Regions from separate parts of the Klebsiella sp. WP3-W18-ESBL-02 genome, predicted to be linked through region 2. Evidence: predicted binding sites of a transcription regulator. Region 2 holds the regulator's gene; each other region holds the start of a gene.
What was found. Region 2 encodes CRP, which controls carbon source genes, mostly activating them, when cyclic AMP is high. Its sites were predicted from a motif close to ATGTGANNNNNNTCACAT; they were not measured.
Positions count from the first base shown of each region.

Region 1 (7,753 bases), 1.6 Mb from region 2:
AACCGGTTGTGGCACCGGCCAGGGCGCGCTGATGTCCCTGAACATTCACCCGGGCGTTGTCTGCGGCTACTGCCTGGATCCGGCAGATGCCTTCCTGTTTGCCCAGATCAACAACGGTAACGCGCTGTCTCTGGCCTTCGCGAAAGGCTTTGGCTGGGGCGCAGAGCTGAACGTACGCTACATGTTTGAAAAAGCGTTCACCGGCCGTAACGGCGAAGGCTACCCGCCGGAGCGTAAAGAGCCGCAGGTTCGTAACGCAGGCATCCTGAACCAGGTGAAAGCAGCGGTCGTTAAAGAAAACTACCTCGACACCCTGCGCGCTATCGACCCGGCGCTGGTGAAAACCGCCGTTTCCGGTCAGCGTTTCCAGGAATGCTTCTTCGAAAACTGCCAGAACAAAGAAATTGAAGCCTTTGTTCGTGAGATCCTGGCGTAAGCCTGAATCTTTCTGTTTGACCAAAACCCACGCCAAGGCGTGGGTTTTTTCGCTTAAGAGGGCTTCCTTTTCTGCGATACCGCGCTGCCGGCGTCCCGCGTCAGGTGCAATGTATCGAACATGCCAACCAGGCAAATCAGCGCAATAAAGACAAAGGCGAGGCGGAAGCTGATGCCCGGCACCTCGCTCAGCGCCAGCGTCGCGCTTAACTTCTCGCCGATGCGGATGCCAATCGCCCCGAGCGTAATACCAAGGCCAATGGCTAACTGACTGGCGGTGCTGAACAACGTATTGGCGTAGCTCATCTGGGAGGACGGGACGTCGGCAAATGCCAGCGTGCTGACGCCGGTAAACTGGATCGAGCGGAACACGCCGCCGAGATAGAGCACCAGCATAATGACCCAGACCGGCGTCTGCGGCGTCAGGAAAGCACAGGCAAGCAGCGCCAGCACGTTCAGCGAACCGTTGAGCAGCAGCAGGCGGCGAAAGCCCAGCCAGCGTATCAGCGGCGTAGTGGCGGGTTTGATCGTCAGGTTACCCACAAACACCGCCAGCACCAGCAGGCCGGAGTGGAACGGGTCCATACCGAACCCAACCTGGAAGAGTAGCGGCAGCAGAAACGGTACGGCGCTAATGGATGCGCGGAACAGCGAACCGCCGTACATCGTGACGCGAAAGGTGGGGACCTGCAGCGCATCCATGCGGATCATCGGCGCCGGGCTACGGCGAAAATGGCGCAGCGCATAGCAGAAGGTGGCCCCACCGACGATAAGCAGCGCGATGACCGTCCAGCCCTGCATTTTTTCGGCGCCAAGCATCTCCATCGCATACACCAGGCTCACCATCGATACCGAGGTGGCCAGGAAGCCCGGCAGATCGAATGGACGACGCTCATCGTCGCGAACGTTGGGAATAATGCGCAGCGCCAGAATAATCGCAATAATGCCGAGCGGAACGTTAATAAAGAAGATCCAGCGCCAGTCGGCGACCTGGGTAATAAATCCGCCCAGCGGCGGCCCGATAATGGGCGCAATCAGCGCGGGCCAGGTGAGCGTGGCAATCGCCGAGATCAGCAGATGCTTTGGCGTGGTGCGCAGTACCGCCAGTCGGCCAACGGGGACCATTAACGCGCCGCCAACGCCTTGTAGAATACGCATTGCCACGAAACTGTGGGCGCTGGTGGCGAGGCCGCAAAATACCGAGGAGACGGTGAAAATAGCCAGCGCCAGGCTGAAGATAGTACGGGCCCCGAAGCGGTCGGCTATCCAGCCGCTGGCGGGAATCAGTACCGCAAGGGTGATCAGATAGGCGCTGATACCGATATTCAAATCGACGGCTTCAACGCCAAAGGTTTTCGCCATATCCGGCAGGGCAGTGGCAATCACCGTCCCATCAAGAAACTCCATAAAGAACGCACCGGCCACCAGCAGCGCGGCAGGGGATACCCCGCGTGTTGCCTGGGCCTGGAGAGGCTCATTCATTGTTGTGTTACCCTATCAAAAAAATGCGTAAAATTTACAAATTTTGTAGACGTTGTAAGTGACAGATTTTAATAACAAAATTTATATAAATTTAACGCGATGCACCAATTTTATGTGATATAAATCGCAAAATGGTTGATTTTTGTGACGGCGGTCATATTATGTACGTAAAGACAATAACATCTGCATAACAAAAACCGGAGCATTCACATGAAACAGCGTATGCGTAAAATCCTCAAAAGCATGTTTGAAAACTATTGCAAGACTTTCAAAGACGTACCGCCAGGCGCTATGTTCTGATAAAAAAACCTGCTGCGGCAGGTTTTTTTATCTTTCGCAAAAGTAGGGTACTATTACGCTCCGCAAAAAAGGAGCAAAAAATGTCTCAGAACCTGACCCCTAACGATGAGCTGGTTTCCGACGTCGTCGCCTGCCAGCTGGTCATCAAACAGATCCTCGACGTGATTGATGTGATTGCCCCGGTAGAAGTGCGCGAGAAAATGGCGACTCAGCTGAAGGCCATTGATTTCACGACGCATCCGGCAGGGGCTGACCCCGTGACGCTACGGGCGATTCAAAAAGCGATCGCGCTGATTGAGCTGAAGTTTACGCCGCAGGATGCGACGCATTAATGCCTGTCTGATGGGTTCAGGCACGCGTCCTGAAAACAGAAACAACAAGGGCGGCCATAGCCGCCCTTGTTGCATTATGATGGCTGCCGTTTATTCACGATGTTCAGCAGGTGGCGGTCGGTTTGCTGGATGCACAGGCCCGCTTCACGCGCGCTGCGCACCTCATCCAGAATGGTCTTCAGCAAGATACCATCCTGTTGCTGTTCTTCTTCCAGCGTATTGAGGAAGCTCAGGGTGTTATCGTCTTGAAGCACTTTTGCCTGTTCAGTAAGTTCCGACAGCGTTGAGCTACGCTGATCGTGGTCTTCAATTGTTGTCAGGAAAAGATCTTCGAGGGTTGCACATTTAGCCTGGCGAATTTCGAAGGCTTTCACCACCGGGTAAGCGCCGGCTTTCTTGATAAAATCAAACACGCGCATCATTTGCGTGACGCTGGACTGCGCGCGCGAACGTAAGAACGTCGCAGTGCCATTTAGTCGATGTTCTGAACACCACTCGCTCAAACGCAAATAATGATTAGATGCATGGAATTCGAGATTCATCTGAGCATTAAGCTTTTTAACCATTCCTGGAGCTGCCATATAAATATCCTTATTACTGGTAGGAACGATACGCGTGACATCGCATAGTTCTAAATAGCCGCTAACCATGCGCTATTTACGCGTTTGAATGTGACGACATATTACCTGTCGTCTTCAATCATGAACGCAAGATATAAACCTTCTTTAGTTCACAAAAATAATACTCTGAGTTTGCGTATAAGAAAACTCTTATGACTCGCTTTTTACGTTTCGTTACAACCTATATTAAAGTGGAGGATGACTATCAAGAAATTCCGTCGTAACACCATGAATAATATGAAGTATAAGGCTTCTCTCTTGAGTCGTTAAGACGGGGTTGAACGCGAAGATGTTTGTTGCATTGATAATGAATAAAAGTGTGATGAATATCTCATTTATCCGCCCGTGCCGAACGTACACATAGGCGCGATACGCAATATTTGTTATGAATGGTGTATGGCAAGTAATATTCCCCATTTATATATCATGATATGTACCTGGACCTCAGATATTAGAATGTGGGTAAATTTGTTTTAGATCATTTTTGATAATTACCGACGAGGGGATTATGTTCGCCGGCATGACATATGTGCATAATCCCTCTTTATTTCTCGTTCGGGGGGATGCGTTAATTTAAATTCACAGGAGTTATAATGAAACAGGTTGCCGTACTGCTGGCCCCAGGGTTTGAGGAAGGGGAAGCGATTGTCACTATCGATATTCTGCGTCGCTTACATATTGGCGTTGAGCTGGTGTCGTGCGCAGAGTCGCGGGCTGTGGTGAGCTATCACGATATTCCGATGGTGGCTGACGCCACGCTGGCAGAGCGTCTTGATACGCTGTACGACGCGGTTGTGCTACCGGGGGGGCCGCAGGGAAGCGTGAATCTGGCAGCAAGCAAAGACGTTGTCCGGTTTGTGGCGAACCACGATGCCGCAGGCAAATTCATTTGCCCGATCTGCTCAGCCGCCGCGCGCGTACTCGCCGGAAACGATTTGCTGAAAGGCCGCCGCTACGTGTGCTCTGGCGACCTGTGGCAGGACGTCAAAAACGGTGAATACGTTGATGCACCGGTTGTTGAAGATGGCAACCTAATCAGCGGTAAAGGCTTTGGCCATGTGTTTGATTTCGCCTTTACCGTAGCGGCGCGCCTGCTGGGCGATGAAGCGCCGGTACGCGATCACGCCGATCACATCTATTATCGCTGGTAATTCATCCTGCCCTGTGGCGGAAGGGATTTTCACGCTATCAATATAGATAAAATAGCTATTTCCCTGCGCGAATTGTCAGACAATTCGCGCAGCAGATATGTATTTATCTGCTGAATCTATGCATCACATCACTGTAATTCAGCGGTGTGATGGCGCTCTCTTATGGAAGATTAATTCCTGGCTATTAATGTTTCAACAACGTTAATGCTGTTAATGACACAGCTAATACTTTGTTTTATGTCCGATTTAAATCGTTGGTCTGATTTTTCCCTACATAAAAGAACATTAAGGCTGGAGTTAACCATGCACAAATTTACCCACGCGCTGGCGGCCATCGGGCTGGCAGCCGTTATGTCACAATCAGCTATGGCCGAGAATCTTAAGCTCGGCTTTCTCGTCAAACAGCCGGAAGAACCGTGGTTCCAGACGGAATGGAAATTTGCCGATAAAGCGGGCAAAGACCTCGGTTTTGACGTCATTAAAATTGCCGTACCTGACGGTGAGAAAACCCTTAATGCGATTGACAGCCTGGCGGCCAGCGGCGCGAAAGGCTTTGTTATTTGTACACCAGACCCGAAGCTGGGGCCCGCTATTGTTGCCAAAGCGCGCGGCTATGATATGAAAGTGATCACCGTCGACGATCAGTTCGTCAACGCCAAAGGCAAGCCGATGGAAGAGGTCCCGCTGGTCATGATGGCGGCGAGTGAAATCGGTGCTCGTCAGGGCCAGGAGCTGTATAAAGAGATGCAAAAGCGCGGTTGGGATATCAAAACCACCGGCGTGATGGCCATTACGGCCAACGAACTGGATACCGCACGTCGCCGCACGACGGGCTCAATGGATGCGCTGAAGGCCGCCGGTTTCCCGGAAAAACAGATCTATCAGGTCCCGACCAAATCTAACGATATCCCCGGTGCGTTCGACGCCGGTAACTCGCTGCTGGTACAGCACCCGGAAGTGAAACAGTGGCTGGTTATCGGCATGAACGATAACACCGTGCTGGGCGGCGTTCGCGCCACGGAAGGTCAGGGCTTTAAAGCGGCTAACGTTATCGGTATCGGGATTAACGGCGTAGATGCCGTCAACGAACTGTCGAAAGCGCAGGCTACCGGTTTCTTCGGCTCCCTGCTGCCAAGCCCGGATATCCACGGCTATAAAACCAGTGAGCTGCTGTATAACTGGGTACAGAAAGGTGCTGAGCCGCCGAAATTCACGGCGGTGACCGACGTGGTGCTGATTACTCGCGATAACTTCAAAGAAGAGCTGGCGAAAAAAGGCCTCTAAGTCCTGATGGTTCTCCTCCCGCGTGCGCGGGGGGAGAGGGATCGTGTCAATGTGGAGGTTGCGATGCAACAGTCTACCCCTTATCTCTCCTTTCGCGGTATCAGCAAAACGTTCCCCGGCGTTAAGGCCCTGTCCGATATCAGTTTCGACTGCTATAGCGGGCAGGTGCACGCGCTGATGGGGGAGAACGGCGCCGGAAAGTCGACGCTGTTGAAAATACTCAGCGGTAACTATGCCCCGACGGCGGGCACGCTGGCGCTGCGCGGCGAAGAGATTTCATTTGTCGATACTACCGCGGCGTTGAACGCGGGTATCGCGATTATTTACCAGGAACTGCATCTCGTCCCGGAAATGACCGTGGCGGAAAATATTTATCTGGGTCAGTTGCCGAGCCGCGGCGGGATGGTTAACCGCAAGCTGCTGAACTATGAAGCGCGTCTCCAGCTCGAACATCTGGGGCTGGATATTGACCCGGACACCCCGCTTAAGTATCTGTCTATCGGCCAGTGGCAGATGGTGGAAATTGCTAAGGCGCTGGCGCGTAACGCCAAGGTGATTGCCTTTGACGAACCGACCAGTTCGCTTTCCGCCCGCGAAATAGACAACCTGTTTCGGGTGATCCGCGAACTGCGTAAAGAGGGGCGAGTCATCATCTATGTCTCGCACCGCATGGAAGAGATCTTTGCGCTGAGCGACGCTATTACGGTGTTTAAGGACGGCCGCTATGTCTGCACGTTTGACGACATGATGGCGGTCAGCCATGACCGGCTGGTACAAGCGATGGTCGGGCGCAATATTGGCGACATCTACGGTTGGCAGCCTCGCCCGCACGGGGCAGAGCGGCTGCGTCTTGAACAGGTGAAAGCGCCGGGCGTGCGTATGCCGATTTCGCTTACGGTCCGCAGCGGCGAGATCGTTGGCCTGTTTGGGCTGGTGGGGGCCGGGCGCAGCGAGTTGATGAAGGGGATATTCGGCGGTTCCAGGATCACCGGCGGCGAGATTTACATCGACGGCCAGCGGATAACCATTGATAAACCGGCGCAGGCGATTCGTGCGGGTATGATGCTGTGCCCGGAAGACCGCAAAGCGGAAGGGATCATCCCGGTGCATTCGGTGCGCGACAATATCAACATCAGCGCCCGCCGCAAGCACATCCACGCTGGGTGCCTTATCAACAATGACTGGGAGGCCACCAACGCCGACCACCACATCCAGTCGCTCAATATCAAAACGCCTGGGGCCGAGCAGCTGATTATGAACCTTTCCGGGGGCAATCAGCAGAAGGCTATCCTCGGGCGCTGGCTGTCGGAGGAGATGAAAGTGATCCTGCTCGACGAGCCGACGCGCGGCATTGATGTTGGTGCGAAACACGAAATCTACAACGTGATTTACGCACTGGCGGCTTCTGGCGTGGCGGTGCTGTTTGCTTCCAGCGATCTGCCGGAAGTGCTGGGCGTTGCCGATCGGATCGTGGTGATGCGCGAAGGGGAGATCGCCGGCGAACTGTTGCATGAGAGCGCCAATGAACAACAGGCGTTAAGCCTGGCTATGCCTAAAGTCAGTCAGGCGGTCGCCTGAGTAAGGAGATTATGATGTCATCTGTTACAACGCCGGGCGCCCAACGCGCGTCGCTAAGCTTTAGCCGCATCTGGGATCAGTACGGCATGCTGGTGGTCTTTGCGGCACTTTTCGTCTGCTGTGCGATTTTTGTGCCGAATTTTGCCACCTTTATCAACATGAAGGGCCTGGGGCTGGCGATTTCCATGTCCGGGATGGTGGCCTGCGGCATGCTGTTCTGCCTTGCTTCGGGGGATTTTGATTTGTCGGTCGCGTCGGTGATTGCCTGCGCCGGGGTGACGACAGCGGTGGTCATTAACATGACCGAAAGCCTGTGGGTCGGCGTCTTTGCCGGGCTGCTGCTGGGGGCCGTGAGTGGATTGGTGAACGGTTTCGTGATTGCGAAGCTGAAAATTAACGCGCTGATCACCACGCTCGCGACGATGCAAATTGTGCGTGGGCTGGCCTATATTATTTCCGACGGCAAAGCGGTGGGGATTGAAGACGAACGTTTCTTCACGCTCGGCTACGCCAACTGGCTCGGGCTACCGGCACCTATCTGGCTGACGGTGGGCTGTCTGGTGATTTTTGG
Region 1 covers NZ_AP021972.1:2,020,239-2,027,991, forward strand. The annotation lists gene H7R56_RS09495 (RpiB/LacA/LacB family sugar-phosphate isomerase) at 1-436, shown strand, start outside; gene H7R56_RS09500 (MFS transporter) at 490-1,917, opposite strand; gene azuC (stress response protein AzuC) at 2,128-2,217, shown strand; gene H7R56_RS09510 (DUF2766 family protein) at 2,298-2,549, shown strand; gene H7R56_RS09515 (non-heme ferritin-like protein) at 2,624-3,130, opposite strand; gene H7R56_RS09520 (DJ-1/PfpI family protein) at 3,763-4,320, shown strand; gene H7R56_RS09525 (arabinose ABC transporter substrate-binding protein) at 4,624-5,604, shown strand; gene araG (L-arabinose ABC transporter ATP-binding protein AraG) at 5,668-7,182, shown strand; gene araH (L-arabinose ABC transporter permease AraH) at 7,197-7,753, shown strand, end outside.
Region 1: the regulator CRP is predicted to act here: its motif matches at 2,030-2,047, upstream of azuC (stress response protein AzuC).

Region 2 (7,753 bases):
TCAATCCACGACCCAGGAATGTCGACGCGCGGCAGGTCGCACTCGTCGTCCACCAGCTCGTTAACCTGTGCGATAACGATGCCGTCGTGGAATGCGGCAGCTTCCACCAGCGCCGGGGTATCTTCGGTACTCGGCCCGGTGTAGAGGTTACCTTTACGGTCGGCTTTGTAGCCAGCGATCAGCGCCACGTTCGGGGCGAGGTCAACATACAGGCGGGAGTAAAGTTCGATGTAGGTATGGATGGCGCCGATTTCCAGCTGGCCATCCTCCAGCAGCTGCGAAATACGCAGGCTCTGGGTACCGGAGAAAGAGAAGTCGAGTTTACGCGCGATGCCCTTCTCGAAAATATCCAGATGCTCGCTGCGCCCGACGCTTGGCATAATCATGTGCAGGTTGTGCACAATCTGCGGGTTAACCTCAGCCAGCATGCGGGACAGGAAATCTGCCTGCTTCTGGTTATTGCCTTCTAATACCACGCGGTCACCCGGCGCGATCAGTTTTTCCAGCATCGCGGTCAGGTCTGCGGTCGGCAGAACCTTACCCTGCACCGGAACGGAAGCCAGACGGCGCTGTTTTTCCGTGCGGCGCGTGTTCCAGACGCGTGCTGGCGTTTGCCCAGATAACATTATTAACCTCCTGATTCAGCTAATCATTTTGATTGCTTAACACAGATAAGAGTGTGCACTCTGGTGAGAAAGTCATCAATTAAGCGTAGGAAAGAATCATTAGCTTGAGAGTAATAATTGAAGTAACAATTTGTGAGGAGGATCAGACTCCAAAGGGATAAAAAGCGCTACGCATGCCTCATTTTCATAAACACAAGGGCAAAGTGACGGTATAGTAGGCGGCAGATTAACGAGTAAACATCGCGTAGCCATGACTGAAACCACCCACCACGACCTCAACATCGACACCTGCAGCAGCGCCACCTTCGTGCCGATGCGCGGCGTCAGCAATCGCCATCTGCAAACGATGCTGCCGCGCCTTATTCGCCGTAAGCTGCAGTTCACGCCGCACTGGCAGCGTCTTGAGCTGCCGGACGGCGACTTTGTCGATCTGGCGTGGAGTGAAGACCCGCAGGCCGCGCGCCATAAACCGCGCCTGGTGGTGTTCCATGGGCTGGAGGGCAGCCTGTACAGCCCGTATGCTCACGGTTTAATTAATGCGGCAAAAGAACAGGGCTGGTTGGGCGTCGTGATGCACTTTCGCGGCTGCAGCGGCGAGCCCAACCGCCTGAACCGTATCTATCACTCCGGTGAAACGGAAGATGGCACTTGGTTCCTGCACTGGCTGGCGCGCGAATACGGCCATGTGCCGACCGCAGCGGTGGGCTATTCGCTGGGCGGCAATATGCTCGCCTGCCTGCTGGCGAAAGAAGGTGATAACGTCCCGGTGGATGCCGCGGCGATCGTCTCAGCGCCGTTTATGCTGGAAGCCTGTAGTTATCATATGGATAAGGGCTTTTCCCGCGTCTACCAGCGCTACCTGCTCAATCTGCTCAAGGGCAACGCGGCCCGCAAGCTCAAGGCCTATCCCGGCTCGCTGCCGGTAGATTTACGCCAGCTGAAAAGCATGCGTCGCATCCGCGAGTTTGACGACTCGATTACCTCAAAAATTCACGGCTTCGCCGATGCCATTGACTACTATCGTCAATGCAGCGCGATGCCTATCTTAAGCAAAATCACCAAGCCGACGCTGATCATCCACGCTAAGGACGATCCGTTTATGGATCATCATTCTATTCCCGCCCAGGAAGAGCTGCCGGATAACGTCGAGTATCAGTTGACCGAGCACGGCGGGCACGTGGGCTTTATCGGTGGGACTCTCCGCCACCCGGAAATGTGGCTGGAGAAACGCATCCCCACCTGGCTGATGCGCTGGCTGGGGACGAAAGGATGATCATTCCATGGCAGGACCTCGACCCGCAAACGCTGGATAACCTGATTGAAAGCTTTGTCTTGCGCGAAGGCACTGATTATGGTGAATATGAGCGTTCACTTGCGCAAAAGGTCGCCGACGTCAAACAGCAGCTACAAACAGGCGAAGCGGTGCTGGTCTGGTCAGAACTTCACGAGACCGTCAATATCATGCCCCGTAACCAATTCCGCGGTTAACTATACTAGTGACAGGAAGCACGCTGCTTGCTGTCACGTATTCAGGGAGTTATTCGCATGTCTGCCAAACACCCGGTTATTGCCGTTACCGGCTCCAGCGGAGCGGGTACGACCACCACCAGCCTCGCATTCCGTAAAATCTTCGCCCAGCTTAACCTGCGATCCGCCGAGGTCGAAGGTGACAGCTTCCACCGCTATACACGCCCGGAAATGGACATGGCGATCCGCAAGGCCCGCGATCTGGGCCGCCATATCAGCTACTTCGGTCCGGATGCCAATGACTTTGGTCTGCTGGAACAGACTTTTCGCGATTACGGCCTGACCGGTAAAGGGAAGTCGCGCAAATACCTGCACACCTACGACGAAGCGGTACCGTGGAACCAGGTGCCCGGCACGTTCACACCCTGGCAGCCCCTGCCGGAGCCTACCGACGTGCTATTCTACGAAGGGCTCCACGGCGGCGTGGTGACGCCGCAGCACGACGTGGCCCGCCACGTGGATCTGCTGGTCGGCGTGGTGCCGATCGTAAACCTTGAGTGGATCCAGAAGATGATTCGCGACACCAGCGAACGCGGCCACTCGCGCGAAGCGGTCATGGACTCGGTGGTGCGCTCAATGGAAGACTACATCAACTACATCACCCCGCAGTTTTCACGCACACACATCAACTTCCAGCGCGTGCCCACGGTCGACACGTCTAACCCCTTCGCCGCGAAAAGTATTCCATCGCTGGACGAGAGCTTTGTGGTGATTCACTTCCGTAATCTTAAAAACATCGACTATCCGTGGCTGCTGGCCATGCTTCAGGGATCGTTTATTTCGCATATGAATACGCTGGTCGTTCCCGGCGGGAAGATGGGGCTGGCAATGGAATTGATTATGACGCCGCTGGTGCAGCGTTTAATGGAAGGCCGCAACTAAACCTTAAGCCTGATGGTGCTTCGCTTATCAGGCCTACAGGATATTGCGAAACGAGTAGGTCGGGTAAGGCGTAGCCGCCACCCGACAGTCGCACGGCATACGCCCTTGTTAAGGGTTTACCCCTCAATCACTTCGTAAGAGTGGGTGATATTCACCGCTTTTTCGAGCATCAACGCAACCGAACAGTATTTCTCCGCCGACAGATCGACCGCACGAGATACCGCCGCATCCTTCAGCGCTTTACCGGTGACAATGAAGTGCAGATTAATATGGGTAAACAGTCGCGGCGCTTCTTCACGGCGCTCGGACGTCAGCTTCACTTCACAATCGGTGACGTCATTACGGCCCTTTTGCAGAATAGACACCACGTCGATAGCACTACAGCCACCAGCGGCCATCAGCACGACTTCCATCGGGCTTGGCGCTTTATCGCCAGAGTTGCCGTCCATCAGAATCTGGTGGCCGGAAGCGGACTCGCCAAGGAAGGTTAACCCTTCAACCCATTTCACACGCGCTTGCATAATTTTTAACTCCGAGGTTGCAATATTCTTCTCAGATTACGCGCACATAACAATTCTCGCAATGGAAGGCGATCGCCGTCATGCTGAAGCGAGACACCAGGAGACACACGGCGAAAGCTATGCTAAAACAGTCAGGATGCTACGGTAATACATAAACGTACTGCATGTATGCAGAGGACATCACATTACAGGCTGCGGCGTAACTCGACAGCCGACTTCCCAGGTAACGGGAAGGATACTATTGCAACCGGTGGCCGTCAGGTTTTTGCCGCCGGGAAGAGCTTATAACAGAGGATAACCGCGCATGGTGCTTGGCAAACCGCAAACAGACCCGACTCTCGAATGGTTCTTGTCTCATTGCCATATTCATAAGTACCCCTCGAAGAGCACGCTGATTCACCAGGGTGAAAAAGCAGAGACGCTGTATTACATCGTAAAAGGCTCAGTGGCAGTTCTCATCAAGGACGAAGAAGGCAAAGAGATGATCCTCTCTTACCTCAACCAGGGCGATTTTATCGGCGAGTTAGGCCTGTTTGAAGAAGGCCAGGAACGCAGCGCGTGGGTACGGGCAAAAACCGCTTGTGAAGTGGCTGAAATCTCTTATAAAAAATTCCGTCAGCTGATCCAGGTTAACCCGGACATTCTGATGCGTCTCTCTTCGCAAATGGCGCGTCGTCTGCAGGTTACCTCTGAGAAAGTCGGCAACCTGGCGTTCCTCGATGTGACGGGTCGTATCGCGCAGACTCTGCTGAACCTGGCCAAACAGCCGGATGCGATGACCCACCCGGACGGCATGCAGATCAAAATTACCCGTCAGGAAATCGGTCAGATCGTGGGCTGCTCCCGTGAAACCGTGGGCCGTATCCTGAAGATGCTGGAAGATCAAAACCTGATCTCCGCACACGGCAAAACCATTGTCGTTTACGGTACCCGCTAATCCAGCCTAAACGGCGTATTGCCAGGCAATACGCCGCTTTTGTTTTCCCCTATGTGGCGCAGGCTGATTTACCACCCAGAAATCAACTATGCACTACGGCAAACGCTGGTGCTGTGTTTGCCCGTGGCTATTGGCCTGCTTTTCGGCCATCTTCAGCAGGGCCTGCTGTTCTCGCTGGTGCCCGCCTGCTGCAACATCGCCGGTCTCGACACCCCACATAAGCGCTTTTTCAAACGCCTGATTATCGGCGGCAGCCTGTTTGCCGGGTGCAGCCTTGCCGTGCAGCTGCTGCTGGCGCGCGACGTTCCCCTGCCGCTGATCCTGAGCGGGCTAGCGCTGCTGCTGGGCGTAACGGCGGAGATCAGCGCGCTGCACGGGCGGCTACTGCCCGCCTCGCTGATCGCCGCCATTTTTACGCTCAGCCTGGCCGGCAATATGCCCATCTGGCAGCCGCTGCTCATCTACGCGCTGGGCACCCTGTGGTACGGATTATTCAACTGGTGGTGGTTCTGGATATGGCGCGAACAGCCGCTGCGTGAATCGTTAAGCCTGCTCTACCGTCAGTTGGCCGACTATTGCGAAGCAAAATATAGTCTGCTGACGCAGCATACCGACCCCAGCAGCGCACTCCCGCCACTGCTCACTCGCCAGCAAAAGGTGGTGGATCTCATTTCCCAGTGCTACCAGCAGCTGCATATGCTGGCTGCTAACCAACATAACGACTACAAGCGGCTGCTGCGTGCTTTCCAGATGGGGCTGGATTTGCAGGAACATATCTCCGTTAGCCTGCACCAGCCGGAAGAGGTCCAGAAGCTGGTTGAACAAAGCCACGCCGAAGCGGTGATCCGCTGGAACGCGCAGACCGTTTCCGCGCGCCTGCGCGTGCTGGCGGACGATCTTCTCTATCATCGCTACCCCACGCGCTTCACGATGGACAAACAGATTGGCGCGCTGGATAAAATTGCCCGCCAGCATCCGGATAACCCGGTCGGCCAGTTTTGCGCCTGGCACTTCAGCCGTATTGCCCGCGTACTGCGTAGCCAGCGCCCACTTTACCCACGTAATCTGATGGCCGACAAAGAGCGCCGCCTGCCGCTCATCCCGGCGTTAAAAAGCTATCTGTCGCTGAAGTCGCCCGCGCTGCGCAACGCCGCACGCCTCAGCGTCATGTTAAGCATTGCCAGCCTGATGGGGATGGCGCTGCATCTGCCGAAACCCTACTGGATCCTGATGACGGTCCTGCTGGTCACGCAAAACGGCTACGGCGCTACGCGCGTAAGGATTTTCCATCGTGCGGCAGGGACTCTGGCCGGGCTGGTCATCGCCGCTATCGCCCTACACTTCCACACGCCACAAGGGTGGGCGCTGGCTGGGATGCTGATCGTGACGCTGGTAAGCTACTTGATTATTCGCCGCAGCTACGGCTGGGCCACCGTGGGCTTCACGATTACGGCGGTGTATACCTTGCAGCTTCTGACGCTCAACGGCGAAGAGTTTATTATCGCCCGCTTTATCGACACCCTGATCGGCTGCCTGATTGCCTTTGGTGGGATGATCTGGCTGTGGCCGCAGTGGCAGAGCGGCCAGCTGCGTCAGAACGCTCAGGCGGCGCTGGAGGCTGACCAGGAGGCCATTCGTCTGATCCTCAGCCCCGACCCGCAGGCGCCTAAGCTTGCCTATCAGCGCATGCGCGTCAACCAGGCGCACAATACGCTGTACAACACCCTCAACCAGGCCATGCAGGAACCGGGATTTAACTCTCGCTATCTCGAAGACATGAAGCTGTGGGTCACCCACAGCCAGTTTATCGTCGAGCACATCAACGCCATGACGACCCTGGCACGCGAGCACAACATGCTGACGCCGGATCTGGCCCAACGCTATCTGGAGTCGTGTGAAATCGCGCTCCAGCGCTGTCAGCAGCGTCTGGAATACGATGAGGCGGGAAGCAGCGGCGAGGTGAACATTATGGAAGCGCCGGACGCGCTGTCCCACGGGCCGTTGAGCACCATGGAACAGCATCTCCAGCGTATTTTAGGGCACTTAAGCACCATGCACACCATCTCGTCGGTGGCCTGGCGCCAGCGCCCGCGGCACGGCGGCTGGTTGAAACGGCAGTCTAGCTGATCAATGCTGCCACGGCTTGTGCAAAGCGCTGCATACCGTCGTCGATATCCTGTTCTTCCACCACCAGAGATGGCGCAAAGCGCATCACGTCCGGGCCCGCATTCAGCACCATCACGCCAGCATCCGCCGCAGCATACAGGAAGTCGCGCGCGCGGCCTTTATACTTCGCGTTCAGTTCTGCACCTATCAGCAGACCCATGCCGCGCACATCGCTGAAGACATCGTACTTCGCGTTAATGTGCTGCAGATGCTGAACAAAGCGCTCACGTTTAGCATTCACGCCGTTAAGGACTTCGGGGGTGTTAATGATATCGAAGGCCGCCCCGGCCACGGCACAGGCCAGCGGGTTACCGCCGTAGGTGGAACCGTGTGACCCCACGTGGAAGGCACTGGCAATCTCTTCGGTGGTGAGCATAGCGCTGACCGGGAAACCGCCGCCCAACGCCTTGGCGCTGGTCAGAATATCCGGCGTCACGCCGTAGTGCATGTAAGCGAACAGCGAGCCGGTACGGCCCATGCCGCTCTGCACTTCATCAAACACCAACAGCGCCTGGTGCTTATCGCACAGCGCGCGCAGGCCTTTGAGGAATTCTGGCGTTGCCGCCAGTACGCCGCCTTCACCCTGAATAGGCTCGACCACGACCGCGCAGGTATGATCGTCCATTACCGCTTCTACCGCATGCAGATCGTTAAACGGTACGTGGACAATATCGGCCGGTTTCGGGCCAAAACCATCGGAATACTTCGGCTGACCGCCCACGGAAACGGTGAACAACGAACGTCCGTGGAACGCGTTATGGAAGGCAATAATTTTGGTTTTGTACGGGCTATGGCGGGTAGACGCGTAGTAACGCGCCAGCTTAAAGGCGGTTTCGTTGGCTTCCGTTCCGGAATTCATGAATACCACACGTTCCGCGAAGGTAGCATCCACCAGCTTCTGCCCCAGGCGCAGCGCCGGTTCGTTAGTAAACACGTTGCTGGTATGCCACAGGGTTTCACCCTGGGTTTTCAGCGCGTCCACCAGTGCCGGATGACAGTGGCCCAGCGCCGTCACCGCAATACCGCCTGCAAAATCAACGTACTCTTTGCCTTGCTGATCCCAGACGCGGCTGCCCTTGCCCTTCACCGGAATA
Region 2 covers NZ_AP021972.1:467,490-475,242, reverse strand. The annotation lists gene mdcA (malonate decarboxylase subunit alpha) at 1-626, opposite strand, end outside; gene H7R56_RS02235 (hydrolase) at 877-1,899, shown strand; gene H7R56_RS02230 (YheU family protein) at 1,896-2,114, shown strand; gene H7R56_RS02225 (phosphoribulokinase) at 2,172-3,035, shown strand; gene H7R56_RS02220 (OsmC family protein) at 3,152-3,556, opposite strand; gene crp (cAMP-activated global transcriptional regulator CRP) at 3,861-4,493, shown strand; gene H7R56_RS02210 (YccS/YhfK family putative transporter) at 4,545-6,620, shown strand; gene argD (bifunctional acetylornithine/succinyldiaminopimelate transaminase) at 6,613-7,753, opposite strand, start outside.

Region 3 (7,753 bases), 2.2 Mb from region 2:
GAGCATGGAATAACCCTACCACAGCAAAACCTCTTCTTAAGTTGACGTACGTCAAGATAACTTTCATTCGAAAGTATTTTAATCTTTATACGAAAGATGAGGGCACGCTATGATTTTCAACATTCAGCGCTATTCCACCCACGATGGTCCAGGCATCCGCACCGTGGTTTTCCTGAAAGGATGCTCGCTCGGCTGTCGCTGGTGTCAAAACCCGGAAAGCCGCGCCCGTGAACAGGATCTGCTGTTTGACCCGCGCCTGTGCCTTGAGGGCTGCGATCTGTGTCAACAGGCGGTGCCTGCGGTCATTACCCGTGCCCTTAACGGCCTGGTTATTCATCGCGAAAAGCTGAATCAAACGCATCTCGACGCGCTGGCACACTGTTGCCCAACGCAGGCGCTGACCGTCTGCGGCGAAGCGAAAAGCGCCGAAGACATCATGGCGACCGTTCTGCGCGATAAGCCCTTTTACGATCGCAGCGGCGGCGGCATGACGCTCTCCGGCGGCGAGCCGTTTATGAATCCTGAACTGGCGCTGACGCTGCTGAAAAGCGCGCATGAACAAGGCATCCACACGGCGGTCGAAACCTGCCTGCATGTGCCGTGGCGCTATCTCGAACCGGCGCTGCCGTATATCGACCTGTTCCTCGCCGACCTCAAGCACGTTGACGAGGCGCGCTTTAAACAGTGGACCGACGGCTCGGCCAGGCGCGTACTCGATAACCTGAAACGCCTGTCGGCAGCCGGCAAAAAAGTCACCCTGCGCGTGCCGCTGATTCAGGGCTTCAACGCTGATACCGCCTCCATTAAAGCGATTACCGATTTTGCCGCCGATGAAATGCCCGGCGTGCGCGACATTCATTTTCTGCCGTACCACACGCTGGGAATCAACAAATATTCCCTGCTCGGTCTTCCCTACTTTGCACCCGACAAGCCGCTGAATGACCCAGCGCTGCTGGACTTTGCCCAACAGTACGCGCACGAAAAAGGGTTAACGGCGACACTACGAGGATAAAAACCATGACCACTCTGACGCTCGATAAACTGACCGACCGCATCCAGGCCCACAAAAACGCGCTGGTGCATATTGTTAAGCCGCCGGTGTGCACCGAACGCGCACGCCACTATACCGAAGCGTACCAGCAGCACCTGGACAAGCCGATTCCAGTCCGCCGCGCGTTGGCGCTGGCCCACCACCTGGCAGAGCGGACTATCTGGATCAAACACGACGAGCTGATCATCGGCAACCAAGCCAGTGAAGTGCGCGCCGCGCCGATCTTCCCGGAATATACCGTCAGCTGGATTGAAAAAGAGATCGACGATCTCGCCGACCGTCCGGGCGCGGGCTTCGCCGTCAGCGAAGAGAACAAACGCGTGCTGCACGAAGTGTGCCCATGGTGGCGCGGCCAGACCGTACAAGACCGCTGCTACGGTATGTTCACCGATGAGCAAAAAGCGCTGCTGGCGACCGGTATCATCAAAGCTGAAGGCAATATGACCTCGGGCGACGCTCACCTGGCGGTAAACTACCCGTTGCTGCTGGAAAAGGGCCTCGACGGCATGCGCGCGAAAGTGGCTGAACGCCGTACCCGCATTAACCTGACCGTGCTGGAAGACCTGCACGGTGAGCAGTTCCTCAAAGCTATCGATATCGTTCTTGAAGCCGTAAGCCTGCACATTGCCCGTTTCGCCGAGCTGGCGCGTAACATGGCCGCCGAAGAAACGCGGGCCAGCCGCCGCGATGAGCTGCTGGCGATAGCGGAAAACTGCGACGTGATTGCCCACCAGCCGCCAAAAACCTTCTGGCAGGCGCTGCAGCTGTGCTATTTCATTCAGCTGATTTTACAAATTGAGTCGAATGGACACTCCGTGTCGTTCGCCCGTATGGACCAGTATCTGTACCCTTACTATCGCCGCGACGTTGAGCTGGAACAGTCATTGGATCGCGAGCACGCCATTGAACTGCTGCACAGCTGCTGGCTGAAGCTGCTGGAGGTGAACAAAATTCGCTCCGGCTCGCACTCCAAAGCCTCTGCCGGTAGCCCGCTGTATCAGAACGTCACCATCGGCGGCCAAAAATGGGTAAACGGCGAGGCGCAGGACGCGGTCAACCCGCTCTCTTACGCGATTCTCGAATCCTGCGGCCGCCTGCGCTCCACCCAGCCAAACCTGAGCGTGCGCTACCACGCTGGCATGAGCAACGATTTCCTCGACGCCTGCGTGCAGGTGATTCGCTGCGGCTTCGGCATGCCAGCGTTCAATAACGATGAAATCGTCATCCCGGAATTTATTAAGCTCGGCGTCGAACCGGAAGATGCCTACGACTACGCGGCAATCGGCTGCATCGAAACCGCCGTCGGCGGTAAATGGGGCTATCGCTGTACCGGCATGAGCTTTATCAACTTTGCCCGCGTGATGCTGGCGGCGATGGAGGGCGGCCGCGATGCCACCAGCGGTAAGGTGTTCCTGCCACAGGAGCACGCGCTGTCGCAGGGCAACTTCGCCAACTTCGACCAGATGCTGGCCGACTGGGATAATCAGATCCGCTACTACACGCGTAAATCGATTGAGATTGAGTACGTGGTCGACACCATGCTGGAAGAAAACGTGCACGATATTCTATGCTCGGCGCTGGTTGACGACTGTATCGAGCGGGCGAAAAGCATCAAACAGGGCGGCGCAAAGTATGACTGGGTTTCCGGCCTGCAGGTGGGCATCGCCAACCTCGGCAACAGCCTGGCGGCGGTCAAAAAGCTGGTATTCGATCAGGGGGCGATAGGTCAGCAGCAGCTGGCACAAGCGCTGGCGGACGATTACGAGGGTCTGACCCACGAACAGCTGCGTCAGCGCCTGATCAACGGCGCGCCGAAGTACGGCAACGACGATGACAGCGTTGATACCCTGCTGGCGCGCGCCTATCAGACCTATATCGACGAACTGAAGCAGTACCACAACCCGCGCTACGGCCGCGGCCCGATTGGCGGAAACTACTACGCCGGCACCTCGTCTATTTCGGCCAACGTGCCGTTTGGTGCCCAGACTATGGCTACACCGGATGGCCGTAAGGCGAAAACGCCGCTCGCCGAAGGCGCCAGCCCGGCTTCCGGTACCGACCATCTGGGGCCAACCGCGGTGATCAGCTCTATTGGTAAGTTACCGACGGCATCCATTCTTGGCGGCGTGCTGCTTAACCAGAAGCTGAACCCGGCAACGCTGGAAAACGAGAGCGATAAGCAGAAACTGATGGCGCTGCTGCGCACCTTCTTTGAAGTACACAAAGGCTGGCACATTCAGTACAACATCGTGTCGCGTGAAACGCTGCTGGAAGCGAAGAAACATCCGGATCGGTACCGTGATTTAGTGGTGCGCGTGGCGGGGTATTCGGCGTTCTTTACCGCGCTGTCGCCGGATGCGCAGGATGATATTATTGCCCGTACGGAGCACACACTGTAGTTCGGTGTTTTCCCCCTCACCCTAACCCTAACCCTCTCCCCAATGGGGAGAGGGAACCGCACGGAGCCATTTTTCTCACCTTTTTTGGTGGTTGATGCTGGTGTTGTTATGTGAGTCACCAATGGTTGAAAGTTTACTCACTTAGTTGCGTGTCCACTATTGCGGGATAAGATCAGAAGACCATTTATCGTTTACTGACCTATGGACCGGTACGGTGCTGATTTTCAACTAAAACATCGAGATGCTGTTCCTTACGACGAAACTCACTAGGGGAAAAACCGGACACACGGTGAAAATCACGGGAAAAATGCAGCGGATCGTTATACCCCACAAGAGCAGCAATACGGCTAATTGAATCGTTGGTTTCAACCAGAAGCCGTCGCGCCTGCGACAACCGATAGTTTTTTAGCCACTTTAGCGGGCTTTGATTGAATGTGGCCTGAAATAAACGAAAAAGTTGGGGCTTACTCACCTGACAGTAATGCATAAATTTTTCAATATCCCATTCATCACTGTAGTGACTGTGGATCTGATAAATCAGCTTGCCTAATCCGCGGTGTAAAATAATAGGCGTTCTTTCCGCTTCAAAACTGCGGTTTTCCAGCAGCATAAAAATGAGCTGCGCACAAAGAAGATCGCAGCGCGCGTCCGCCACCAGCGTATGTGTATGCATCATGCTAAAGATATGGTTATAAATTTCAGTCACTTTGTCTGGCTGTTCAAACTGAAAAACCGGGTTGCGCGACACCTCGAGGATTTGCATCAGGTTATTGAGCTTCCCCCCCTCAATTCGCACCCACAGAATTTCCCATGGTTCCTCTTTATTGGGGAAATGTTCATGCGGCCAGCGTACTGGCAGCCAGGCTAGCCCGCCTTTTTTCACGGGATGAAGGGTATTTTCCATCCGGATAAACCCACTGCCGTTGAGGCAAAAAATCAGCTCATGCCCCACAACTGACTGGCGTCTGACATGAAAGTTTTCAGCCGTCTGAATATGCCCGGCGCGCAAAATACGATAGTTCACCAGCGTCGAAAACTCATCCGACTCACGATACCAGTTTGCCACGATGCGGGTTTTCTGCGTTTCTCTTCCCATTAGCTCCTGCCTACCTGAACACCCTGTATAAGGGCGTACAGCGTGGCACGGTCAATATCAAAACGCCCGTAACACGCCCGAATTCCAGACAAAATTTTGAACCACTTCACAACTTCATTGACATGAAAATTTTGTCCATGTTGCAGAGAATTCTACCTATCACGCCTCATCGCCGACCTGCCTAAAGTAGCGTTATCCCAACCGCATAGTGTTGTGCGGTGACCTAGCAAACAGGAGTAGTTGTAGATGATTGATTTTAACGATCCCCGTCAGGTTGCGAAGGCAATTCAGTTCACCAATGTAAACCCGGATTTGACGCGTGAAGGGTTATTAAAGCACCTGGAAATTTGTCAGCAGTATCAATTCGATGCTGCGATGATCGCGCCATGCTGGGTGTCTCTGGCGAAAGATGTGCTGAAAGGCAGCGGGATCCGCGTTGCCACCACCGTGAACTTCCCGCAGGCCAACGACACCACCGCCATGAAAGTCGCCCTGGTGCGTGAACTGGCGAAAGAAGGCGCTGACGAATTTGATTTCCCGCCGAACCCAGGCTTTTTGCTCGGTGGTCTGGACGAGCTCTATTTCCGCGAGTTGAAAGAAGTCACCCACGTTGCTCACGATCTGGGTATGAAAGTAAAAGCTATGCTGGAGTTCGGCTTCATCACTGAAGAAGCAATGAAAATCAAAGCCACTCGTTATGCATACGAAGCCGGTATTGACTGGGTGAAACAATCCAGCGGCTGGGGCAAAGGCGGCTGCGCAGCCACGGTAGAAGATGTTCAACTTCTCAAAGCGAATATCCAGGCCCCGTGCCGCGTGAAAGTTTCCGGTAAAGTCAACACGATAGAAAAAATGAAAGAGATGTTTATTGCCGGGGCGGAACTGGTGGGTACCAGCTCCGGGCCAGAGCTGGTGAAAGGCCTGGTAGGCGATATCAACGGCTATTGATTTATCCCGGGACACCGTGGCAACGCGGCGTCCCGTTCAAAAGCAGTACAGAGAATGGAGTATGTGATGAGTGTATTTATTCTCGGTAGTTATGCAAAAGCGTTAGTGATGACCACCGATCGTATCCCACTGGCAGGCGAAACGCTGATTGGCCGCGATTTTCGCCAGACCTGGGGCGGAAAAGGCTCGGACATGGCGGTGCAGGCCGCACGCTTAGGTGCAGATGTCGCCTATGCGGGCGTTGTCGGTGATGATGCATTTGGCTATGAGTTCGTCGGTTTAATGCAGGATGAAGGCATTGATATCCAGGCGCTGAGCATCACCCAAGAGTTGCCGACCGGCGCCGGGTTGATCGTCAAAGATCGCGAGGCGCGAAATATCATCGTGGTGGATATGGGGGCCAACAAACTCTTTACCCCATCTCGCGTTGATGAAGCCATTGCCTCCTTAGCTGAGTGCAATGTTGCCCTGGCCCAACTGGAAATTCCGCTGGAAACCGCGCTGTACGGCTTGCGTCGCGCCCATAGCCTGGGGAAAACCACCATCCTGAATCCGGCGCCCGCCCAGGATCTGCGTCAGCTTGATTTAAGCGCCATCGACTACCTAACCCCGAATGAAACCGAAGCCCGCGTCGCCCTGGGGCTGCCGCCGGACGATCCGCGTAGTAACCGGGAAATCGCCGATCTGCTGTTAGATACCGGCTGCCGCTACGTCGTAATGACACTGGGCGATGCAGGGTCGGCGGTCTACTCCCGCGACGAAACCCTCGAGGTTGCCCCTTGTCGGGTTGAGGTGGTCGACAGCAACGGCGCAGGTGACAGCTTTAATGCGGCGCTGGCGACCGCTCTTGATGAAAATCAGTCGCTTCACGATGCCGTCTTATTTGCCAACGCCACCGCCGCATTGTGCTGCACCGCCTGGGAAACCGTGCCGTCATACCACACACGTGCCGACGTTGAAGCCTTCCTACAGACACAGGCAACAACCGAGGAGCACGCACGATGAGAACCGGACGAATTCAGCATCCTGAGCTGGCGGGCGCGCTGGCGACCCTGGGCCACACCGACATTGTTCTGGTAACCGATGCGGGCTTTCCAATCCCGGCGAATGCCCACCGCATCGACCTGGGCTTCTGGCCGGGAACCATCGACGTCATGACCATCCTGCAGGTGCTGCGCGAAGAGATCTTCGTCGAAGAAGTCCACTTCGCCAGCGAAGTGCGTGATTGCAACCCGCAGCTCTACCGCGACCTTCAGGCGGTTTATACCGGCTCCGGCGCCGAATTCCGCGAAGCCAGCCATGAAACGCTGTGCCAGCAGCTAGCGCAGCAGGCCAAAGTCATCATTCGCTCGGGTTCGTTTAACCCGTGGGCTAATTTTGCGCTCGTCGCCAGCACCGATCCGTTTGCCTGGTTTACCGACGCCTCCGGTGTTGCCCCGCTGCCGGCCTACGTTGCCCGACGCCAGCGCATTCTGGACAACGTCGTTCCGGAACTCAACTAACAGGAATCATTATGAAAGCAGCCGTTGTTAGCCAGCGCCACCCCGGAAAAGTCGAGATCAAAAAGATAGCGCTCCGGGATCTCAAAGCCGGTGAAGCGCTGGTCGAAGTGGAATGCTGCGGCGTTTGTCACACCGATTTGCACGTCGTGCAGGGCGATTTCGGCCCCGTTCCCGGTCGTATTCCGGGACACGAAGGGATTGGCATCGTGCGCGCGATCGCTGGCGATGTGACCAGCCTGCGCATTGGCGATCGCGTCAGCGTCGCGTGGTTTTATGAAGGATGCGGCGTTTGCGAGTACTGCGTCAGCGGTCGTGAAACGTTTTGCCGCAAGGTCAAAAATGCTGGTTACAGCGTCGATGGCGCGATGGCAGAGCAGTGCATCGTGAAAGCCGATTACGCCGTGAAGGTGCCAGAGGGGCTCGACTCGCTCATTGCCAGCAGCATTACCTGCGCCGGGGTGACAACCTATAAAGCGATAAAAGTCTCCACGGTACGTCCTGGGCAATGGGTCGCGGTCTGGGGCGCTGGCGGGCTCGGCAACATGGCCATTCAGTTTGCACGCAACGTTTTTAATGCCCGCGTGATTGCCATTGATATCCAGGACGACAAACTCCAGCTCGCGCGCGAATCCGGTGCGGAGTACACCATCAATGCGCGGGAGGAAGACGTCCCAGCTCGCATCAACGAGCTGACCGCAGGCGGCGCGCATGCCGCAGTGGTGGTGGCCGTCGCACGCTCGGCCTTCAACCAGGCGGT
Region 3 covers NZ_AP021972.1:3,404,686-3,412,438, forward strand. The annotation lists gene H7R56_RS16265 (glycyl-radical enzyme activating protein) at 110-1,012, shown strand; gene H7R56_RS16270 (formate C-acetyltransferase/glycerol dehydratase family glycyl radical enzyme) at 1,018-3,450, shown strand; gene H7R56_RS16275 (helix-turn-helix transcriptional regulator) at 3,650-4,546, opposite strand; gene deoC (deoxyribose-phosphate aldolase) at 4,793-5,494, shown strand; gene H7R56_RS16285 (ribokinase) at 5,561-6,499, shown strand; gene rbsD (D-ribose pyranase) at 6,496-6,996, shown strand; gene adhP (alcohol dehydrogenase AdhP) at 7,008-7,753, shown strand, end outside.
Region 3: the regulator CRP is predicted to act here: its motif matches at 4,641-4,658, upstream of deoC (deoxyribose-phosphate aldolase).

Region 4 (7,753 bases), 2.3 Mb from region 2:
TGGAGTGTAAAACCTCAATCATTGAGCCACGGGTAATACGCGCAATGCTGGCAATATAGGCCAGAGAAAGCGCCACCATCGGCAGAATCATGAACTTCAGCGCCCCGCCGTTCCAGCCGCCGCCGGGCAGCCAGTGCAGTGTAATCGCGAAAATCATGACCAGCAGCGGCGCCACCACGAAGCTGGGGATAACCACCCCGGTCATCGCGACCCCCATCACCGCGTAGTCCCACTTGGTATTCTGATTAAGCGCGGCAATCACCCCCGCTGAGACGCCAAGAATAACCGCCAGCAGGAATGCCGCCGCGCCTAATTTGGCCGACACTGGCAGACTGCTCGCCACCAGATCGTTGACCGTATAATCTTTATATTTGAACGATGGCCCAAAATCGCCGTGCGCGAGCTGTTTCAGATAGCTGAAATATTGGGTGGTAATGGGATCGTTAAGGTGATATTTCGCTTCAATATTGGCCATAACCTCTGGCGGCAGCGTGCGCTCCCCCGTAAATGGGCTACCAGGCGCAAGACGCATCATAAAGAACGAAATGGTAATAAGAATAAATAACGTCGGAATCGCTTCAAGACAGCGACGGAGAATAAATTTCAACATTGCCCATACCTTTTGGCTGTGCCTGTAATAATACAATAATGCGAGACACCGTGGGGCAAGCCGAGCCTGCCCCACGTATTGCCATTAGTGCTTAATAATATACATATTTCTTGTATAAGTATTATCCAGCGGGTCTTTGCCGGTATAGCCACCGACCCATGGTTTCACCAGTCGGGCGTTTACATAGTAATAAACCGGTACAATCGCGCTGTCTTTGTCGAGCTGCTGCTCTGCTTTGCTATACAGTGCGGTACGCTGCGCTTCATCGGTCGCTTTCAGCGTTTCAGCCATGATGCTATCAAATGCCGGGCTCTTATAATGCGCGGTATTCATTGAGCTGTTAGACAACATGGTGTTCAGGAAAGAGGTGGGTTCGTTATAGTCGGCACACCAGCCTGCGCGCGCAATATCAAACGTCCCCTGGTGACGGGAATCCAGGAAGGTTTTCCACTCCTGGTTAACCAGCTTCACATCCACGCCAATGTTCTTTTTCCACAGCGATGCTGCGGCAATCGCCAGCTTCTTGTGCAGATCGGATGTGTTATACAGCAGGTTAATGGTCAGCGGTTTATCCGCGGTATAACCCGCTTCGGCCAGCAATTTCTTCGCTTCTTCGTTACGTTTGGCCTGAGTCCAACCGAACCACTCTGGTGGCGTCAGTTTTGCACCATCGGTGTAAGGTGGCGTATAGCCATAAGCCGGCATATCACCCTGTGCTTTTACCTTATTAACAATAATATCGCGATCGATACCCAGCTTCAGCGCAGTACGCACGCGCGCATCGGTAAACGGCGCTTTCTGGTTGTTAATTTCGTAGTAGTAGGTGCAGAGGTATGGGTCAACGTGAACTTCGCTCGGGATCTCTTTTTTCAGCTTCTGGAACAGTTCAATCGGCATGTTGTTATAGGTCATGTCGATTTCGCCGCTACGGTAACGGTTTACGTCCGTCACTTCAGAAGAAATTGGCAGGAAGGTAACCTGATCGATAACGGTTTTCGCGTTATTCCAGTAAGTTGGGCTGCGCTCAAGAACGATACGCTCGTTCACTACCCAATCTTTTAATTTATAAGCACCGTTGGTGACGATATTCGCCGGCTGGGTCCATTTTTCGCCATATTTTTCGATTGCTGCTTTTGGTACTGGCGAAGTGGAAGGATGCACCAGCAACTTGTAGAAATAAGGAACCGGTTCGCTTAAGGTCACTTCTAACGTATGGTCGTCAACCGCTTTTACGCCGAGATCGGTAATCGGTTTTTTACCTTCGAGGATTTCATCGATACCCGCGACATGGCCATACTGCAGGTAGCTTGCATACGGTGAAGCGGTTTTCGGGTCAACTGAACGCTGCCAGCTGTAAACAAAATCTTGTGCGGTCACCGGCGAACCGTCGGACCATTTAGCGTCTTTACGCAGATGGAAGGTCCAGACTTTAAAGTCTTTATTATCCCAGGATTCTGCTACGCCCGGTGCTGGATGGCCGTCCAGATCGCTGACCAGTAACCCTTCGAACAGATCGCGGCTAATATTGGACTCTGGAACACCTTCGATCTTATGCGGGTCAAGAGATTGCACTTCGGAACCGTTATTACGAACCAGGGTTTGCTTTTCTGCCAGCTGCACACCCGCGGGTACTTCTGCAGCCATAGCCGCGTTCCCTGCGATCAGCGCGGTGAGAATACCTGCCGCAACCAAACTTCTTTTTGTGATGATGGACATTGTGTTGATACTCCGTTCATTATTATTACTGACTGAAGTCAGCCTGTTTTAGTCCCCTTGCGGGTTCCTGTACAGCGCAGGAGATTTTTGCGTCTGCCAGGTCATTTACTGCCTGCTATCACCGACTTTTTTATTACGGTCGCTCTTTGTGGCAACCTGACGTCGATTCATTAAAGCCTCCCCCTGTCGGGACGCTTTTCTTATTCTGTTCATCACTGTTTACAAATAGAAACAGTTATCGTTTACATTACGTTATCCGCAAATAACTTAGGCCGGAAAGTACCAAATGACGATTATCACCGCCAATATAATTTGCAAATTTGTTAACCAATTCTCTTTTGCGCAGCATCCCACCCGCAGCAGGACAGCCTATAGAGAAAGCACCTAATCATGAAATCCATAAATTTCAGATAGATATGCAAAAATCTTTCGTATGACTCAACGCGTCAGCGTCGGAGGCGATTTTTTGCACAAAAACTTAACAGTTGCTCAATTTTTAGCACATAACTCTGCTGTGAAACTGAAATTACTAATATCATTTCAATTATCTAACGGCAAGCCCCAGAGTATCGTGTGAGAGAAATAACATTTCTATGCGGGAAGCAAGAAGATGAGGAAATGCATATCGCATTGATATTAATGGTTATTTTAGAATCATTCGAATTAATTATTTCTGTATCGGCATGATAAATGAACGATATGATTTTGTGATATTAACGGCAACAATAGATGTTAACATCCATTGCCGCCGTAGAATATTTAACCGACCAACCCCGGAAAGATGGATTTGATACCGGTCACAATAAATTCGATGCCAAGCGCCATCAATAATAGGCCCATGATACGGGTGACGACGTTAATTCCGGTTTGCCCCAGCATACGTACCAGCCAGGGAGAAATACGGAAAATGCCCCAACAGCACCAGGCAAACAGCGCAATAGATAAAGAAAAGCCGAGCAGATAAGTGAGCGAATGGTAGCGGGTACCCCAAACGATTGTCGAACTTATGGCCCCCGGCCCCGCCATCAGCGGCAGCGCCAACGGCACAACCCCCAGGCTTTCACGTACGGCGGTTTCTGATTTTTCCTGCTTGTTCTGCTTATCTTCCCCCAGCTTGCCGCTGATCATCGACATGGCAATCGATACGACCAGGATCCCGCCGGCAATGCGGAACGAATCGATGGAAATGCCGAACAGTTGCAGGATGAAATCCCCAAGGAAAAGCGAGGTCAGCAGAATAATTGCCACCGACAGGCTTGCCGTCAGGTTGGTTTTATTACGCACCGCCGCCGTTTGATAACTCGTCAGGCTGATAAAAACGGGTATCAGCCCAACCGGGTTCACCAACGCAAACAGCCCAATAAAGAACTTAAAGAAGATAGGAAAATCAAACAGCGTTTGAATCACGTGAACCCCGGAGCATCATTAAAAGTTGTAGTTGACGAACTGCAAATCGCGAGTCGCGCAGACAATACCCTTTTTATTAGCCATGTTCATTAGAATTATCCATAAAAATGAGGCAAAAACAGAGTGTTATGCATTTGTATAAAGTATGCTAATGTTTACACCACCAATACCCACCAATGATTAACAGTTTATACAATTTGCTAAAATCGGCCTGCTGAAAGGTGTCAGCTTGCCTTAAATTTGATTTAGATCACGTAAATCGTACTCAGAAGTGGGTAATCTGCTTACACCGAAAGAGAAACGGCCTCATAAATAAGGCGTATTTTCCGGTAAGCTCCTTGGCTAAATCGAAGCTCTTTTAGTAAATCAGTGAATCAGTTTGTGGGTAACACCTTGTTTCCTTAACTCTTTCACCAGCTGCAGGTGATTTGTCTATACTGACTTGTCGAGCAGATGATTCACTAAAAAAGTTTAACATTATCAGGAGAGCATTATGGCTGTTACTAATATCGCTGAACTTAACGCACTCGTCGAGCGCGTAAAAAAAGCCCAGCGTGAATATGCCAGTTTCACTCAAGAGCAAGTTGATAAAATCTTCCGCGCCGCCGCCCTGGCTGCCGCAGATGCTCGAATTCCTCTCGCAAAAATGGCCGTTGCCGAATCCGGCATGGGTATTGTTGAAGATAAAGTGATCAAAAACCACTTCGCTTCTGAATATATCTATAACGCCTATAAAGATGAAAAAACCTGTGGCGTGCTGTCTGAAGACGACACCTTCGGTACCATCACCATCGCTGAACCCATCGGCATCATCTGCGGTATCGTACCGACCACTAACCCAACTTCTACCGCTATCTTCAAATCACTGATCAGCCTGAAGACGCGTAACGCCATCATCTTCTCTCCGCACCCGCGTGCGAAAGATGCGACCAACAAAGCAGCAGACATCGTTCTGCAGGCTGCAATCGCTGCTGGCGCGCCAAAAGATCTGATCGGCTGGATTGACCAACCGTCTGTAGAACTGTCTAACGCGCTGATGCATCACCCGGACATTAACCTGATCCTTGCGACCGGTGGTCCAGGCATGGTTAAAGCAGCATACAGCTCCGGTAAACCAGCAATCGGCGTTGGCGCAGGTAACACCCCTGTTGTTATCGACGAAACCGCTGATATCAAACGTGCTGTTGCATCTGTTCTGATGTCTAAAACCTTCGATAACGGCGTTATCTGTGCTTCTGAACAGTCCGTTGTTGTTGTTGACTCCGTTTACGATGCCGTTCGCGAACGTTTCGCCAGCCACGGCGGCTACATGCTGCAGGGCAAAGAGCTGAAAGCGGTTCAGGATATTATCCTGAAAAATGGCGCGCTGAACGCCGCTATCGTTGGTCAGCCGGCGCACAAAATTGCCGAACTGGCAGGCTTCACCGTACCAGAAACCACTAAGATTCTGATCGGCGAAGTGAAGGTTGTTGACGAAAGCGAACCGTTTGCTCACGAAAAACTGTCTCCAACCCTGGCGATGTATCGTGCAAAAGACTTCAACGATGCCGTTGAGAAAGCTGAAAAACTGGTTGCGATGGGCGGTATCGGTCATACCTCTTGCCTGTACACCGACCAGGACAACCAGCCAGAACGCGTTGCTCACTTCGGTCAGATGATGAAAACCGCGCGTATCCTGATCAACACCCCTGCTTCTCAGGGTGGTATCGGTGACCTCTACAACTTCAAACTCGCACCTTCCCTGACTCTGGGTTGTGGTTCATGGGGTGGTAACTCCATCTCTGAAAACGTTGGTCCTAAGCACCTGATCAACAAGAAAACCGTTGCTAAGCGAGCTGAAAACATGTTGTGGCACAAACTTCCGAAGTCTATCTACTTCCGTCGTGGCTCACTGCCAATCGCGTTAGATGAGCTGATTACTGATGGCCACAAACGTGCTCTGATCGTGACCGACCGCTTCCTGTTCAACAACGGCTATGCAGACCAGATCACTTCTGTACTGAAAGCGGCTGGCGTTGAAACTGACGTATTCTTCGAAGTTGAAGCTGACCCGACTCTGACCATCGTTCGTAAAGGTGCAGAGCTGGCGAACTCCTTCAAACCAGACGTGATTATCGCGCTGGGCGGCGGTTCCCCGATGGACGCAGCAAAAATCATGTGGGTCATGTACGAACACCCAGAAACGCACTTCGAAGAACTGGCGCTGCGCTTTATGGATATCCGTAAACGTATCTACAAGTTCCCGAAAATGGGCGTGAAAGCAAAAATGGTTGCGATCACCACCACTTCCGGTACCGGTTCTGAAGTGACTCCGTTTGCGGTTGTAACCGACGATGCAACTGGCCAGAAATACCCACTGGCTGACTACGCGCTGACGCCTGACATGGCGATTGTTGACGCCAACCTGGTCATGGATATGCCGAAGTCCCTGTGTGCTTTCGGTGGTCTGGATGCCGTCACTCACGCCCTGGAAGCTTACGTTTCCGTACTGGCTTCTGAGTTCTCCGACGGTCAGGCTCTGCAGGCGCTGAAACTGCTGAAAGAAAACCTGCCAGCGTCTTACCATGAAGGTTCTAAGAACCCGGTAGCACGTGAGCGTGTACACAGTGCAGCCACCATCGCCGGTATTGCGTTTGCGAACGCCTTCCTGGGCGTATGTCACTCAATGGCGCACAAGCTGGGCTCTCAGTTCCACATTCCTCACGGTCTGGCGAACGCCCTGCTGATCAGCAACGTTATTCGTTATAACGCGAACGACAACCCGACTAAACAGACTGCATTCAGCCAGTACGACCGTCCGCAGGCTCGTCGTCGCTACGCTGAAATCGCTGACCATCTGGGGCTGTCTGCTCCGGGCGACCGTACCGCAGCGAAAATCGAAAAACTGCTGGGCTGGCTGGAAGAAATCAAAGCTGAGCTGGGTATTCCTAAGTCTATCCGTGAAGCTGGTGTGCAGGAAGCTGACTTCCTGGCACACGTGGACAAACTGTCTGAAGATGCGTTTGATGACCAGTGTACTGGTGCTAACCCACGTTACCCGCTGATTTCTGAACTGAAACAGATTCTGCTGGATACCTACTACGGTCGTGAGTTCGTTGAAGGCGCGCCGGCAGTAGAGAAAAAAGAAGCTGCACCGGCTAAAGCTGAGAAAAAAGCGAAAAAATAATTCGCTTTAACGCTCGCTGAAAGCACAAAGAACAAGCCCCATCCTCGTGATGGGGCTTTTTTTATTACCGTGAAATCAGCAATAAAAAACGCGCTTCTACTCCCCGGCGATGACAGGGGGTAGAAACGCGTCTGAAGGCGTTTAGCAGGAACGATGGGCTAGACGATGCTTATCCTGAATAACGGCCAGAGAGCCTGTTTCCAGCGCTTCTTTGTAATGTTTTCGACAAACGGAGACATAGCGCTCATTACCGCCAATCACCACCTGCTCACCTTCATTGTAAGGACGCCCTTCCTGATCGAGACGCAGCACCATACTGGCCTTCCGCCCGCAGAAGCAGATGGTTTTTAATTCCACCAGTTTGTCGGAGAGCGCCAGCAAATATTGGCTGCCGATAAACAGTTCGCCGCGAAAGTCCGTTCTCAGCCCGTAGCACAATACGGGGATATCGAGGTTATCTACCACGTCAGAAAGCGCATAGACCTGCTCTCGGGTCAGGAACTGGCATTCATCCACCAGCACGCAGTTAACCTGCTCACGGGCGTTCTCCGCACGAATTTCGTCAAACAGGTCGCTACTCTGGTTAAACAGCTTCGCTGGCGAAGAAAGGCCAATTCGCGAGCTGACTTTACCGGCACCAAAGCGGTCGTCTATTTCCGCGGTATAAACCACGGTGCGCATGCCGCGCTCCTGATAGTTGTACGACGACTGCAACAGGGCGGTCGACTTCCCGGCATTCATTGCTGAGTAGTAGAAATAAAGTTGTGCCATTGGCTGAGAAATCCTAATCGATGCGTTTTTTAAACGGAGCGCAGTGTAACATATTTTATCCCCAGGCTTCCTGCGTCATCCAT
Region 4 covers NZ_AP021972.1:2,771,731-2,779,483, forward strand. The annotation lists gene oppB (oligopeptide ABC transporter permease OppB) at 1-610, opposite strand, end outside; gene oppA (oligopeptide ABC transporter substrate-binding protein OppA) at 695-2,326, opposite strand; gene H7R56_RS13340 (YchE family NAAT transporter) at 3,086-3,733, opposite strand; gene adhE (bifunctional acetaldehyde-CoA/alcohol dehydrogenase) at 4,227-6,899, shown strand; gene tdk (thymidine kinase) at 7,041-7,670, opposite strand.
Region 4: the regulator CRP is predicted to act here: its motif matches at 3,972-3,989, upstream of H7R56_RS13340 (YchE family NAAT transporter).